DNA from 2 places in the Micromonospora sp. NBC_01405 genome. Region 2 is predicted to be linked to the other one. Evidence: predicted binding sites of a transcription regulator. Region 2 holds the regulator's gene; the other holds the start of a gene.
What was found. The regulator HrcA, encoded in region 2, represses chaperone genes, less so after heat shock. The targets are predictions, from matches to a motif close to GGTTNGCACNCTCNNNNNGAGNGTGCNAACC.
Positions count from the first base shown of each region.

Region 1: the regulator HrcA is predicted to act here: its motif matches at 3,491-3,521, upstream of groL (chaperonin GroEL).

Region 1 is NZ_CP109532.1:3,382,109-3,389,469, forward strand. Features, by position in the region: gene paaN (phenylacetic acid degradation protein PaaN) at 23-1,696, shown strand; gene OG559_RS14380 (GNAT family N-acetyltransferase) at 1,800-2,393, opposite strand; gene OG559_RS14385 (cold-shock protein) at 2,618-2,821, shown strand; gene groL (chaperonin GroEL) at 3,714-5,336, shown strand; gene OG559_RS14395 (hypothetical protein) at 5,412-5,657, opposite strand; gene OG559_RS14400 (GNAT family N-acetyltransferase) at 5,809-6,747, opposite strand; gene OG559_RS14405 (S8 family serine peptidase) at 6,890-7,361, opposite strand, start outside.
Region 2 is NZ_CP109532.1:4,242,387-4,249,747, reverse strand. Features, by position in the region: gene OG559_RS18530 (SDR family NAD(P)-dependent oxidoreductase) at 1-645, shown strand, start outside; gene OG559_RS18525 (16S rRNA (uracil(1498)-N(3))-methyltransferase) at 767-1,501, opposite strand; gene dnaJ (molecular chaperone DnaJ) at 1,559-2,701, opposite strand; gene hrcA (heat-inducible transcriptional repressor HrcA) at 2,776-3,798, opposite strand; gene OG559_RS18510 (DUF4870 domain-containing protein) at 4,065-4,760, shown strand; gene hemW (radical SAM family heme chaperone HemW) at 4,842-6,065, opposite strand; gene OG559_RS18500 (enoyl-CoA hydratase-related protein) at 6,084-6,866, shown strand; gene OG559_RS18495 (hypothetical protein) at 7,058-7,361, shown strand, end outside.

The DNA of each region.
Region 1 (7,361 bases), 860 kb from region 2:
CGGCTGGGGCATGATGGCGGGCATGACGGAGACCCCGCATCCCCTGCACGACAGGCACGCCGACACCCTCAACCGTGCGCTGACCGCGATCGCGGAGCGTGGGTACTGGTCCGCCTACCCGGAATCACCCAGCCCTCGGGTGTACGGCGAGACCGCCGCCGCCGACGGCAAGGCTGCCTTCGAGGCGTACCTGAACGGCGACTTCCCGCTCGACCAGCCGGGCGTCGGCGACCGGGTGGCCACCGAGGCGAGCCCGTTCGGGCTGGAGCTGAACGTCCGGTACCCACATGCCGGCGCCGACGAGCTGGTCGCCGCCGCCTCCGCCGCGCTGCCGGCCTGGCGCGACGCCGGCCCGCAGGCCCGGGCGGGGGTCTGCCTGGAGATCCTCGACAGGTTGCACAAGCACGTCTTCGAGCTGGCCAACGCTGTGCAGTTCACCAGCGGACAGGCGTTCGTGATGGCCTTCCAGGCCGGCGGGACGCACGCGCTGGACCGGGCGCTGGAGGCGATCGCCTACGCGTACGCGGAGATGACCCGGCTCCCGGGGACGGCCGGCTGGGAGAAGCCCGCAGGCAAGGGCGACCCGCTGCGGATGACCAAGACGTTCCACGTGGTGCCGCGCGGGGTGGCCCTCGTCATCGGCTGCAACACCTTTCCGACCTGGAACTCGTACCCGGGGCTGTTCGCCTCGCTGGTCACCGGCAACCCGGTGGTGGTCAAGCCGCACCCGCGCGCGGTGCTGCCGCTGGCCATCACCGTGCGCTACGCCCGGGAGGTGCTCGCCGAGGCCGGCTTCGACCCGAACCTGGTGCTGCTCGCCCCCGAGGCCCCCGGCGAGAAGCTCGCCTCGACGCTCGCCCTGCACCCGGCCGTGAAGATCGTCGACTTCACCGGCTCCACCGAGTACGGCGACTGGCTGGAGGCCAACGCCCGGCAGGCGGCGGTCTACACCGAGAAGGCCGGCCTGAACACGGTGGTGATCGACTCCACCGACGACTTCGCCGGGATGTGCCGCAACCTGGGCTTCACGCTGACCCTCTACAGCGGCCAGATGTGCACCACCTCGCAGAACATCCTGATCCCGTCGGGTGGCATCGCCACCGACCAGGGGCACCGGAGCTTCGACGAGGTGGCCGCCGGGATCGCCTCGGCGGTCGGCAAGATCACCGCCGACCCGGCCCGGGGCGTCGAGCTGACCGGGGCGATCGTCAACGACGGGGTGCTGGAGCGCCTCGACGAGGTCACAAAGGTCGGCGAGGCCGTGCTGGAGTCGCGGGCCGTCGAGCACCCGTCATTCCCCGGCGCGGTGGTCCGCACCCCGACGATCGTGAAGCTGGCGGCCGGCGACACCGGGACGTACTCGCGGGAGTGGTTCGGGCCGATCTCGTTCGTCATCGCGACCGACTCCACCGCGCACGGCCTGGAGATCCTGCGCTCCACGGTGGGGGAGAAGGGCGCGCTGACCGCCGGCGTCTACTCCACCGACGAGTCGGTCCTGGACGCGGCCGAGGCGGCTGCGGTCGACACCGGGGTGCACCTGTCGTGCAACCTGACCGGCGGCGTCTTCGTGAACCAGTCGGCGGCGTTCTCCGACTTCCACGGCAGCGGCGCCAACCCGGCCGCCAACGCGGCCCTGACCGACGGCGCGTACGTGGCGAACCGGTTCCGCGTCGTGCAGAGCCGCCGCCCCGCCTGACGGGGCGGGGTGCCCAGGGGTCCGCTCGGCGCGCGGGCGTCGGGCCGGGCCGCTGGGCACCCCCACCCCTCGGCGCTGGGGCCCCACCCCTCGGTGCGGGCGCTCAGGCCGGGCGGCGCATCTGGAGCTCGCGCAGGGCGGGAATCACCGGGTGGGGGACCCGGACGCCCGTGTCCACGAAGCCCAGCCTCTGATACGCCCGGTAGGCGCGGTCGTTGCCGACCACCACCTCCAGCATCAGCTCCGGCCGGCCGCACTCGCGGGACCAGCCGGCCACCGCGTCGATCAGCTCCGCGAGCAGGCCGGTGCCCCGCCGCTGCGGGGTGACGTAGACGGCGTACACCACGGTCAGGCCCGGCTCGTCCGGGGCGACCGTGCCGCCGGCGTGCCCCAGGAGCCGGCCGGCGGGGCCGCCGGGTCGGTCGGTGCCCGGGTCGGCGACGAACTGCGCGGTGTGCCGGCCGACGGCGACCGAGGCGATCCGGGCCGCGTAGTCGGCGTGCGGACGGGCGGCGGCGTCCGCCAGGGTCTCCAGGAAGGCCAGCGGGGCGTCGGCGAGCATCTCCAGGCGCAGCGCGCGCATCCGGGCCGCGTCCCACGGGGTCACCCGGTGGACGACGGTCGCCCGCGTGGCCGGGGCGAGCGTCCTGTCCGGCGCGGGGCGCCCGGCGGCCGACGGGCGGGGACCTGCTGTCATTCCGCATGCATACCGCAGTGACGCTCGCCTATGCGTCTCCGGGTCGAGGTCGGTCCGATATTGCCTGATTTGCGGTCGTGCGCCTGCGTGACGGCTCGTGTACCGTGCGATTTTGGTCACTGAATTCGGGGTCGTCGTCGACCCCGGAGCCGGTGGTCCGGGGCCGCCGGTTCGCGCCGGCGTCCCGCCGCTTTGGCAGGCCGCGCGACGTGAGGAAGTGCACCGTGGCACAGGGCACCGTGAAGTGGTTCAACGCCGAAAAGGGCTACGGCTTCATCGCCGTCGACGGGGGGCAGGACGTCTTCGTCCACTTCTCCGCGATCGAGATGGACGGCTACAAGGCGCTGGACGACGGACAGCGGGTGGAGTTCGAGATCGCCCAGGGGCAGAAGGGCCCACAGGCCGAGCGGGTCCGCGTCGTCGCCTGACCCCCCGACCAGGTCCGGGGCCCACGGCTGGGCGCGCCCGGGCCGACCCGCCCGGCGACCGCGACGACGGGCCACCCCAGCCGAACGGGTCAGCCGCATGCCGTGGCCGGGTGCGTCAGCTGGATGCCGTGGCCGGATGGGGTGGCCCCGGGACGGCGACGCGGGGCTGAGTCTCGACGCGGGGCTGACTCTCCGGTGCCCCGGCGTGCTGCGCCGCCCCGGCGGGCTGCCCACCCGGCCGCCGCCCAGTCGAGCCCCGCCGACGCCTTGGCCGACGCCGCCTGCTGTTGGCGGCCCGCCCCGTACCCCGGGCGTACCCGGCCCGCCGCCCATACCCCGGGTGTACCCGGCCCGCCGTCGGTACCCCATGAGCCGGTACCCCATGGCGCCCCGGTACCCCACGGTGCCCGGTACGCCCGCCGGCCCGTAGCCCCGATGGTTGCCTCGGCTTCGCCTGCCTGCCGGCTTGTTGGTCCGTGACGGTTGCGGAGCCGGTTCGGCTCGGTCGTCACGGACCTGGGTGGCGGGCGTGTGGCGGCCCGGTGACCGCCGTCGGTAGGCGGGTGAACTTGGCCGAGTCGGCGGCCGGACAGCGCTGGTCAGGGCTCGCAAACCGGGTCCGGACCCGGCATCGTGCTTGCACTCGGCAAGGCAGAGTGCTAAACAGGTCATTGGCACTCGCATACCGTGAGTGCCAATGGTCGGGACGGTGGGGCCACGGGCCCCCGGCGGACAACTGCCGGGTGCGCATGGCCGGTCGTCGCGGGCTATCCGGCCCGGCCGAGGAGACGTCGTCGTCGCCAGGTGGCGACGTCCCAAGGTGCGTACACCAGGCGGCCCATCCGGGACACACACTCGGGTGGCCCGTGAGTGTCCAGGAGGACAACGCCGTATGGCCAAGATGATCGCGTTCGACGAAGAGGCTCGCCGTGGCCTCGAGCGGGGCATGAACCAGCTCGCCGACGCCGTGAAGGTGACCCTCGGCCCCAAGGGCCGCAACGTGGTGCTCGAGAAGAAGTGGGGTGCCCCCACCATCACCAACGATGGTGTGAGCATCGCCAAGGAGATCGAGCTCGAGGACCCGTACGAGAAGATCGGCGCTGAGCTGGTCAAGGAGGTCGCGAAGAAGACCGACGACGTTGCCGGTGACGGCACGACGACGGCGACCGTCCTGGCCCAGGCCCTGGTCCGTGAGGGCCTGCGCAACGTGGCCGCCGGCGCCAACCCGATGGCCCTGAAGCGGGGCATCGAGGCCGCCGTGGCCAGCGTCTCGGAGGAGCTGTCCAAGCTCGCCAAGGACGTCGAGACCAAGGAGCAGATCGCCTCCACCGCCTCCATCTCCGCCGGTGACAGCACCGTCGGTGAGATCATCGCCGAGGCGATGGACAAGGTTGGCAAGGAAGGCGTCATCACCGTCGAGGAGAGCAACACCTTCGGCCTGGAGCTTGAGCTCACCGAGGGCATGCGCTTCGACAAGGGCTACATCTCCGCGTACTTCATGACCGACCCGGAGCGTATGGAGGCCGTCTTCGACGACCCGTACCTCCTCATCGTCAACAGCAAGATCGCCTCGGTGAAGGACCTGCTCCCGATCCTGGAGAAGGTCATGCAGTCGGGCAAGTCGCTGCTGATCATCGCCGAGGACATCGAGGGCGAGGCCCTGGCCACCCTCGTGGTCAACAAGGTCCGTGGCACCTTCAAGTCGGTCGCCGTCAAGGCGCCGGGCTTCGGTGACCGCCGCAAGGCCATGCTGGCTGACATCGCCATCCTCACCGGTGGCCAGGTCATCAGCGAGGAGGTCGGCCTCAAGCTGGACGCCGTCGGCCTCGACATGCTGGGCCGCGCCCGCAAGGTCGTGGTGACCAAGGACGAGACCACCATCGTCGACGGTGCCGGCGACGCCGACCAGATCCAGGGTCGGGTCAACCAGATCCGGGCCGAGATCGACAAGAGCGACTCCGACTACGACCGCGAGAAGCTGCAGGAGCGCCTGGCCAAGCTGGCCGGCGGCGTTGCGGTGATCAAGGTCGGCGCGGCCACCGAGGTCGAGCTCAAGGAGCGCAAGCACCGCATCGAGGACGCCGTTCGCAACGCGAAGGCGGCCGTCGAGGAGGGCATCGTCCCGGGTGGTGGCGTCGCGCTGGTGCAGGCCGGCAAGACCGCCTTCGAGAAGCTGGACCTGACCGGCGACGAGGCGACCGGCGCGCAGATCGTCAAGATCGCGCTGGACGCCCCGCTGCGGCAGATCGCCGTCAACGCCGGCCTTGAGGGTGGCGTGGTCGTCGAGCGCGTCCGCAACCTCGACCCGGGCCACGGCCTCAACGCCGCCAGCGGCGAGTACGTGGACCTGCTGGCCGCGGGCATCATCGACCCGGCCAAGGTCACCCGGTCGGCGCTGCAGAACGCCGCCTCCATCGCGGCGCTCTTCCTCACCACCGAGGCCGTCGTCGCGGACAAGCCGGAGAAGGCCTCGGCTGCCCCGGCTGGCCCGGGTGGCGGGGACATGGACTTCTGAGTCCAGCTCCACCGAACGCCGAAGGGGCGGGCCGCTGACACGGCCCGCCCCTTTCGTCGTCTGCCGGCCCGCCGGTCACGTCGGCAGGGGTCGCTGGTTGCGTCGCTTCCGGGCCCGGTCGTACGGCGGGTGGATGCGGATCGGCTCGTCCACCAGGACCACCGGCTCCTCGGCCGGGGGCGCGTCGTCCTCCGTCATCTCCGCGAGCTGCTCGGCGTCGCCGTAGTCCAGCCGGTCGAACGGCAGCTGCCCCGGGATCTCCTCGACCGGCACCCAGGTGGCCGGCTGCGCGTCGTCGGTCTGCTCGTCGTCCGTGGCCATGACCGCCTCCTCTACCCAGACGGTAGGGGCCGTCGATGGCCGACGCGGCCGAACGGCGCTATACGGGCCCATGCCCGTTTCGCCGCCCGGCCTGCCATGCACCCGGCGGCCCGGCCTGCCACGCAGCACTCGGCGGCCCGGGCGTCCCCGCTCATCCGGTGGCCGGCAGCGCCTTGCGGTACAGGAAGAAGACCCGCTCGATCCGGGCCCCCGCGCTGCCCGAGTAGAAGGGCACCGGGCCCACCCAGCCGATCTGGGCGGATTCCACCCCCTCGGCCCGCTGGTCGCGCAGGCACCGGCGCAGCAGCACCCCGCCGATCCCCGTGCCCTCCGCCTCCGGGGCGGTGCCCATGGGGCCGAACCAGCTCGGCCGGGACGAGCCCCAGGCGGCGAAGCCGAGAACCGTGCCGGCCCGTTCCGCCAGGTGTGCCCCGGCGCCGGGGCGTCCCAGCGAACCGGCCAGCTCGCTGTCCCACGCGCCGCCGAAGGTGGACCGGGCGAACGCGGCCAGCGCCGGCAGGTCCGCCGGCTCGGCGCGCCGCACCGTGACGCCCCGCTCGGCCAGCCGCCGCTCCGCCGGCTCCGTCGTCCGCAGCGCGGGCGATTCGTCGTACGACAGGTCGGCCGTCATGTTCCACGCCGTGCGGTCCTGGGCGTAGCCCAGCGCCAGCGCGGCGCAGACCGCCGGGGTGTACCGCACGTCGATCCCCGGCCAGGCGTAGTACGGCGGGTTGCCGGCCAGCAGCACCTCGGTCGCGCCCCGCCCGGCGAGGTCGCGCTCGGCCCGGTCCAGCAGGGCCCGCCCGACGCCCCGACGCCGTCGCTCGGGGGCCACCGCCACCAGGTCGACGTGCCCGACCGGGGGCTCCCCGCCGGAGAGTGAGGCGATCAGCGCGCCGACCAGCTCCGTCCCGTGGTACGCGCCCAGCCCCAGCACCGTCCGGTCCGCCCCGGCGCGGGTGTGCAGGGTGTCCACCACGGCCGCCGCCTCGGCCGCGTCCTCCGGCAGGTCCAGCGCGCGCCGGCACAGGTCCACCACGGCGGGCAGTGCGCCCGGGGTCAGCTCGGCCAGGGTGGTCTCCGCGTCCATGGTCGCCGACCCTAGATCACCGACCGCCCCGCCGCACCTGCCGACCGCCCCGCCGCCCCGGGGGCGGGTGGCGGCGGGGGTGAGAGGCCCGCGCCGTGGGCATCGACGAGGGGCCCGGGTCATCCGCCGCGGGCGGCGCGGGTCATCCCACTCGGGCGGCGCGGACGGCCGCGTACGCGTCGACGAGGCCGGCGCCGGTGATGTTCGCGTCGCCGCCGCAGGCGTCCGCCGGGTTGCGGGAACGGTACGTCGCGCCGGCCGGGGTGGCGGTGTCCCGCAGGATCCGCCGGGTCCGGTCCAGGTCGCCCACCAGTGCCGGGTTCGCCGACCACATCAGCGCCACCACCCCGGCCACCTGCGGGGTCGCCATCGAGGTGCCGTCCAGCCTGGCGTACGTGCCACCCGGCATCGCGGAGAGCACCCCGACGCCCGGGGCGACCAGGTCCGGCTTGCTCCCGCCGGGCACCGGCCCCCGGCTGGAGAAGGGGGCGACCTTCCGGTCCCGGTCCACCGCCCCGACCGTGAACACGTCCGGGTACGGCGCCGGGGGGTCCTCGATCGACCCGCAGTGCGGCCCGGTGTTGCCGGCCGCCGCGACGACGAAGATGCCGGCC
Region 2 (7,361 bases):
CTGGCCGAGCGGCTGCGCGCCGAACTGCCGGGTGACGGCCACGTCGTGGTCCGCGCGGACCTGACCGACCCCGACGCGGTACGGGCGATGGTCGACGACGCGGCGGCCCGCCTCGGCGGCCTGGACGTGCTGGTCAACAACGCCGGGGTGTACGGCGAGCGGGACGCCCCGCACCCGGTCTTCGGCACGTCCTACGCCGACTGGCAGCGGCGCTGGCGGCAGGTGCTGGAGACCAATCTGACCGGGGCGGCCAACGTGACCTGGTGCGCCGCCCAGCACATGCGCGAGCGGGGCGGGCGGATCGTCAACGTCTCCTCCCGGGGCGCGTTCCGGGGCGAGCCGGACCAGCCGGCGTACGGGGCGAGCAAGGCGGGGCTGAACGCGCTCGGCCAGTCCCTCGCGGTGGCCCTCGCCCCGTACGGCATCGCGGTGGCCACGGTGGCCCCTGGCTTCGTGGAGACGGACATGACCACGGAGCACCTGGCCGGCGAGCGGGGCGCGGCGATCCGCGCCCAGAGCCCGTTCAACCGGGTGGCCCGCCCCGACGAGATCGCCGCCACCATCCACTGGCTGGCCGCCCCCGAGGCGGAGTGGACCTCCGGCACCATCATCGACCTGAACGGCGCCAGCTACCTCCGCACCTGACCCCCCTCCCCTTCCCCCGTCACCAGCTCGCGCACTTTCACGGAATGAGTGGCTATCCCACGTGGGATAGCCACTCATTCCGTGAAAGTGCGGGCTAACGCCCCGGGGGGAGGGGGTGGGGTTACCAGCGGGGGAGGCGGGTGGAGAGGACCGAGAGGGCGGCCACGCCGGCCGTGGAGGTGCGCAGGACCGACGGGCCCAGGCGGACCGGGCGGGCGCCGGCGGCGGCGAAGGTGGCCAGCTCGGGCTCGGCGATGCCGCCCTCCGGGCCGACGACCAGCACGATCTCGCCCGCGTCGGGCAGCTCCACGGTGGTCAGCCGGTCGTCGGCCTCCTCGTGCAGGACGAACGCGGCGGTGGACCCGGCGATCCGCCGGGCCACGGCGGCGGTGGACTCGTCGGGGGACCCGGCCAGCACCGGCAGCCACGCCCGGCGGGCCTGCTTCGCCGCCTCCCGGGCGGTGGCCGCCCACTTCTCCCGCGCCCGTACGCCCCGGTCGCCGCGCCACTGCACCACCGAGCGTGATGCCCCCCACGGGACGATCTCGTCCACCCCGACCTCGGTCATCGCCTGCACGGCCAGTTCGCCCCGGTCGCCCTTGGCGATGCCCTGCACCACCACGAGCCGGGGCACGGACGCGTCGACGTACCCCCGGGAGGTGACGTCGAGCTCCAGGCTGCCCCGGCCGACGGCGGTGACCACGGCGGACGCGGTGCCGCCCCGGCCGTCGGCGAGCAGCAGTTCCTCGCCCACCCGCAGCCGCTGCACGGTGGCGGCGTGATGCCCCTCGGGGCCGTCCAGGGTGAGCTGGGCAGCGGTGGGCAGCGACTCGACCAGGAACAGCGGCGCGGACACGACGATCAGGTTAGCCGCCCCGGCAGGAACCGGGGCGGCGAGGCTGGAGGACCGGGGTCAGGGGTGCCCGTTGAACGCGTCGCGCATCCGGGAGAAGAAGCCACCCTGCTTGGACAGCTCGGCGACCTCCTCGCCCCGGGTCTTGGCGAAGTCGCGGAGCATCTTCTCCTGGTCGGCGTCGAGCTTGGTCGGGGTCCGCACGTCGAGGTGGACGTAGAGGTCGCCACGGCCGGTGCCGCGCAGGTGCGGCACGCCCCGGGCGCGCAGCCGCAGGGTGCTGCCCGGCTGGGTGCCGGCCTTGACGTCGACCGTCTCCTCGCTGTCCAGCGTCTTGATGGTCAGCCGGGTGCCGAGCGCGGCGGCGGTCATCGGGACGGTCACCCGGCAGTGCAGGTCGTCGCCCTTGCGGGAGTAGACGTCGTGCGTGCGTTCGTGGATCTCCACGTACAGGTCGCCGGCGGTGCCGCCGCCCGGGCCGACCTCGCCCTGCTGGGCCAGCCGGATCCGCATGCCGTCCTCGACCCCGGCCGGGATCTTCACGGTCAGCGAGCGGCGGGTGCGCACCCGCCCGTCGCCGGCGCAGGTCGGGCAGGGGTGCGGGATCGTGGTGCCGTACCCCTGGCAGACCGTGCACGGCCGGGCGGAGACCACCTGGCCGAGGAACGTGCGCTGCACCGACTGGACCTCGCCCCGGCCGCCGCACGCCTCACAGGTGGCCAGGTGGGTGCCGGCGGCGGTGCCCGCGCCGGAGCAGGTGGTGCAGAGCACGGCGGTGTCGACGGTGATCGGCGCCTCGACGCCGAACGCCGTCTCGTGCAGGTCCAGCTCCAGCCGCAGGATCGCGTCGGCCCCCGGCCGGGTACGCGGGCGGGGCCCGCGCGCGCCGCCGGCCGCGCCGCCGAAGAAGGCGTCCATGATGTCCTGGAAGCCGACGAACGGGCCGGCCCCGCCGGGGCCGCCCGGACCCGCTCCCCCGCCGCCCGGGGCCAGCGGGTCACCGCCCAGGTCGACGATCTGCCGTTTCCGGTCGTCCGAGAGGACCTCGTACGCGGCGTTGATGTCCTTGAACTTCTCCTGTGCCTCCGGGTCCGGATTCACGTCCGGGTGGAACTGCCGCGCCAGCTTGCGGTAGGCGCGCTTGATCTCGTCGTCGGAGGCTTCCCGGCCTACGCCGAGGATGCCGTAGTAGTCCCTGGCCACTGCGTTCCCGTGTCCTCATGTTCGTCTCGCGTTGCGCCGGTCGGCGGCCGGAGCCGGCCGTCGGCCCTGACTGGTCAGTTCTGGGCCAGCAGCTCGCCCACGTAGCGTGCCACGGCCCGCACCGTGGCGATGGTGCCGGGGTAGTCCATCCGGGTGGGGCCGAGCACGCCCAGGCCGCCGAGCGCGGCCGCCCCCGGCCCGTACCCGGTGCTCACCACCGAGGCGGCGCGCAGGTTGTCGATCTCGTTCTCGTCGCCGATCAGCACCCGGGTGGTGGTCGACTCGGCCTCGCCGATGAGTTTGAGCATCACCACCTCCTCCTCCAGGGCCTCCAGGATCGGCCGCAGCGAACCCTGGAAGTCCAGCAGGCCGCCCCGGGTGAGGTTGGCGGTGCCGGCGAGCGCGATGCGTTCCTCGTGCCGCTCGACCAGCGTCTCCAGCAGCACCGTGGACAGCGTGGTCATGGCCGGACGCAGGTGCGCCGCCGACTCCTCGACCAGGGCCTGCACCAGTGGCGGGGTCTCCGACAGCCGGCTGCCGACCAGCTTCTCGTTGACCAGCCGGCGCAGGTCGGTGACGACGTCGGCGGGGACCGGCGCGGGCAGCTCGACCAGCCGCTGCTCGACCCGCCCCGTGTCGGCGATCATCACCAGCATCAGCCGGGTGGTGGAGATCGGCACCAGCTCCAGGTGCCGCACCGAGGACCGGGCGAGCGACGGGTACTGCACCACGGCTACCTGCCGGGTGAGCTGGGCCAGCAGCCGGACCGTGCGGTGCACCACGTCGTCCAGGTCGACCGCGCCGACCAGGAAGCGCTCGATGGCCCGGCGCTCGGCCGGGCTGAGCGGCTTGACCCGGGAGAGCCGGTCGACGAAGAGCCGGTAGCCCCGGTCGGTGGGAACCCGCCCGGCGCTGGTGTGCGGCTGCCGGATGTACCCCTCCTCCTCCAGCACCGCCATGTCGTTGCGGACGGTCGCCGGGGAGACGCCGAGCTGGTGGCGCTCGACCAGGGCCTTGCTGCCGACCGGCTCCTGAGTGGCGACGTAGTCCTCGACGATGGCGCGGAGCACGGCGAGCTTGCGGTCGTCGAGACCCACTCCCCTTACCTCCTGTCGCACGTCGGTGCCCCGTCGTCGCGGCGACGCCCCGGGCCTGCCCGCCTGCTGGCGAAGCCTGGCACTCGACTGTAATGAGTGCCAGTCTACGTCGGCTGCCCCGCCGTCGGTAAGATCACAGACGGACAGTCGGCCCGGCCACGGCACCCGGCGACGGGGCGGGACGCCGGCCCCGCTGCCGATCAGCCCCTCGTCCCGACCAGTGTCGCTCTGGTGTCCACTTGTCGGCAGCCCCTACCGTGACGTGCATGACTGAACCACCTCGCCCTCCCGGATCAGGCGACCCGGGCGGCTACCCGCCCGAGGCCAACCCGCCGTCGGCACCGTACGGCTCGTCGGCGGACGAGCCGCCCACCGCACCACTTTCCGGGGCTCCCGGGGTGGGCGGCTATCCCCCGCCCGGTGGCTATCCACCACCCACCGGCGACCAGTCGCCGTCGGGCGGCTACCCGCCGCCCGGCAGCCAGCCCCCACCGGGTGGCTTCAACCCGGGCGGCTACCCCCCGGGCGGCGCATACCCCCCGGGTGGCGCATACCCCCCGGGTGGCGGATATCCGACCGGCGGGGCGTACCCGGGCCCGACCGGCGGCTACCCGACCAACGACGACAAGACCTGGGCGCTGATCGCGCACTTCGGCGGTCCGCTCGGCGTGGTGGTCGGCGGCAGCCTGCTCGGCTGGGTCGCCCCGCTGATCGCGCTCATGGTCAAGGGCCCGCAGTCGCCGACCGTGCGCGCGCACGCCGTCGCGGCGCTGAACTTCCAGCTCACCTGGGTGGCCGCCCTCCTGGTCAGCTTCGTGCTCGCCGTGGTCACCTGCGGGGTGCTGTTCTTCATCCCGATGCTGGTCGCCCTGGTGCCGATCATCTTCGGCATCATCGGCGGCATCAAGGCCAACGAGGGCACGCTCTACCGCTACCCGATGACCTACAACATCGTGAAGTGACCCGCATCGGCCGGCCCTCGCCGGGCCGGCCCATGCCGGGCAGCCGGCCCGGCGGACGGGGGCGCGGGCCGAGGCGTCCGATCAGGGCAGCAGGTCGCGCACGACCGCGTCGGCCAACAGCCGGCCACGCAGGGTGAGCACGGCCCGGCCGGCCGCGTACCCGGCCGGGTCGAGCAGCCCGCCGGCCACGGCCCGCGCCGCGCCGCCCCGGCCGGGTGCGTCCAGCACGTCCAGCGGCAGGCCGGAGTCGAGCCGCAGGCGCAGCATCACGTCCTCCATGTGCGCCTCGCCGGGTGTGAGCACCTCCCGGGCCAGGCCGGGGGACTCCCCCGCCGCGAGGCGCTTCGCGTACGCGCTCGGGTGCTTGACGTTCCACCAGCGCACCCCGCCGACGTGGCTGTGCGCCCCCGGCCCCAGGCCCCACCAGTCCGCGCCGGTCCAGTAGAGCAGGTTGTGCCGGCACCGCCCGGCCGGCGTGCGGGCCCAGTTGGACACCTCGTACCAGGAGAAGCCGGCCGCGCCGAGGGCGGCCTCCGCGGCCAGGTAGCGGTCCGCCGCCACGTCGTCGGAGGGGTACGGCAGCTCGCCGCGCCGCATCCGCGCGGCCAGCCGGGTGCCGTCCTCCACGATCAGGGCGTACGCGCTGACGTGGTCCACCCCGGCGGCGACCACCTGGTCGAGGGACGCCGCGAAGTCCTCGGCGCTCTCCCCCGGGGTGCCGTAGATCAGGTCCAGGTTGACGTGGTCGAACCCGGCGTCGCGGGCCTCCGCCGCGGCGGCGGTGGCCCGGCCGGCGCTGTGCCGGCGGTCGAGGATCGCGAGCACCCCCGGCGCGGCGGACTGCATGCCCAGCGAGATCCGGGTGTACCCGGCCGCCCGCAGGGTCTTCAGCGACTCCGGCGTGACCGACTCCGGGTTGGCCTCGGTGGTCACCTCGGCGTCGGCGGCCAGCCCCCAGGCGCGGTCGATGCCGTCGAGGATCCGGGCCAGGTGGTCGGCCGGGAGCAGGGTCGGGGTGCCGCCGCCGACGAAGACGGTGTCGACCCTCGGCGGCGGGGTGTCGCCGAGCACCCGGCGGGCGAGCGCCAGCTCGGCCAGCACCGTGTCGGCGTACGACTCGCGGCCGACCCCGCCGCCCAACTCGTCGGCCGTGTACGTGTTGAAGTCGCAGTAGCCGCACCGGCTGGCGCAGAACGGCACGTGCACGTACACGCCGAAGCCGCGCGCGCCGACGGCGCGGGTGGCGGTGGCGGGCAGCGAGCCGTCGACGGGGACGGCTTCGCCTTCTGGAAGGACGCCGGGCATGGCCACTAGTGTGCCCGCATGACCTCCTCCGACGCGCTCGTGCGGGTCACCACGGCCCGCGGGGTGACCACCCTCACCCTGAACAGCCCGCACAACCGCAACGCGCTCTCGACGCCGCTGATGACGGAGCTGCTGGCCGGGCTGGCCGCCGCGGTGGCCGACGACGCGGTCCGGGTGGTCGTGCTCGACCACACCGGCCCGGTGTTCTGCTCCGGCGCCGACCTGAAGGAGACCGCCGCCGCGTACGCCAGCGGCAGCGTCCCGGCGGGGATGCTCGGCGACGTGCTCGCGGCGGTCTGGGAGTGCCCGAAGCCGGTGGTGGCCCGGGTGGCCGGGCCGGCGCGGGCCGGCGGGCTGGGCCTGATCGCGGCGGCCGACCTGGCGGTCTGTGCACAGGAGGCGACGTTCGCCTTCACCGAGGTGCGGATCGGGGTGGTCCCGGCGGTGATCTCGGCGACCGTGCTCCCCCGGCTGGCCCCCCGGGCCGCCGCCGAGCTGTACCTGACCGGCGACACCTTCGACGGCCGGCGGGCCGCCGAGATCGGCCTGGTCACCACCGCCGTGCCGGCCGACGGGCTGGACGCGGCGGTGGAGCGGGTGTGCGCGTCGCTGGTGCGGGGCGCGCCGCAGGCGCTGACCGGGGCGAAGGCGCTGCTGCGCCGGCCGCCGGCCACCGACCTGGCCGCCGAGATCGCCGAGCTGGCCGCCGTGTCGACCGGGTACTTCCTCTCCGAGGAGGGGCGCGAGGGGGTGCTGGCGTTCCGGGAGAAGCGGGACGCGAGCTGGGTGCCGACCGCCTGAGGCGTTTCCCGCCCCGGCCGGCGGGAAAGCCGGCCGGCACCGCGCCCGTCGCGCCCCGGCACCGGGCCGGGCGGAACACACCGCCCCGGGCGTGAAATGTGGTCGACTCGCTACGGAACGGAGCGAACCGGTCGGACGAGCCGGTCGGCGACGGTGGGGACGTACTCTTGGCGGACGCTGGCGAACAGGGGGTGCGGGTGCGAACTCGGGCAGTCGTCGCGGCCGGTGTCGTCGTCGCCGTCATCGCCGCCATCGGGATCTGGTTCGTGGCCCGCCAGGTGGGTGAGCGCCTACGGCTCCCCCTGGCCAGCCGCACCTGTCTCGTGCAGGCGGACGGCCAGGTGCGTCTCGACGCCGACCAGATGGCCAACGCCGCCACCATCGCGGCGATCGGCACCCAGCGGAAGATGCCGGAGCGCGCCGTGGTGGTGGCCCTCGCCACGGCGTACCAGGAGTCCGGGCTGCGCAACCTCGACGGCGGCGACCGTGACTCCG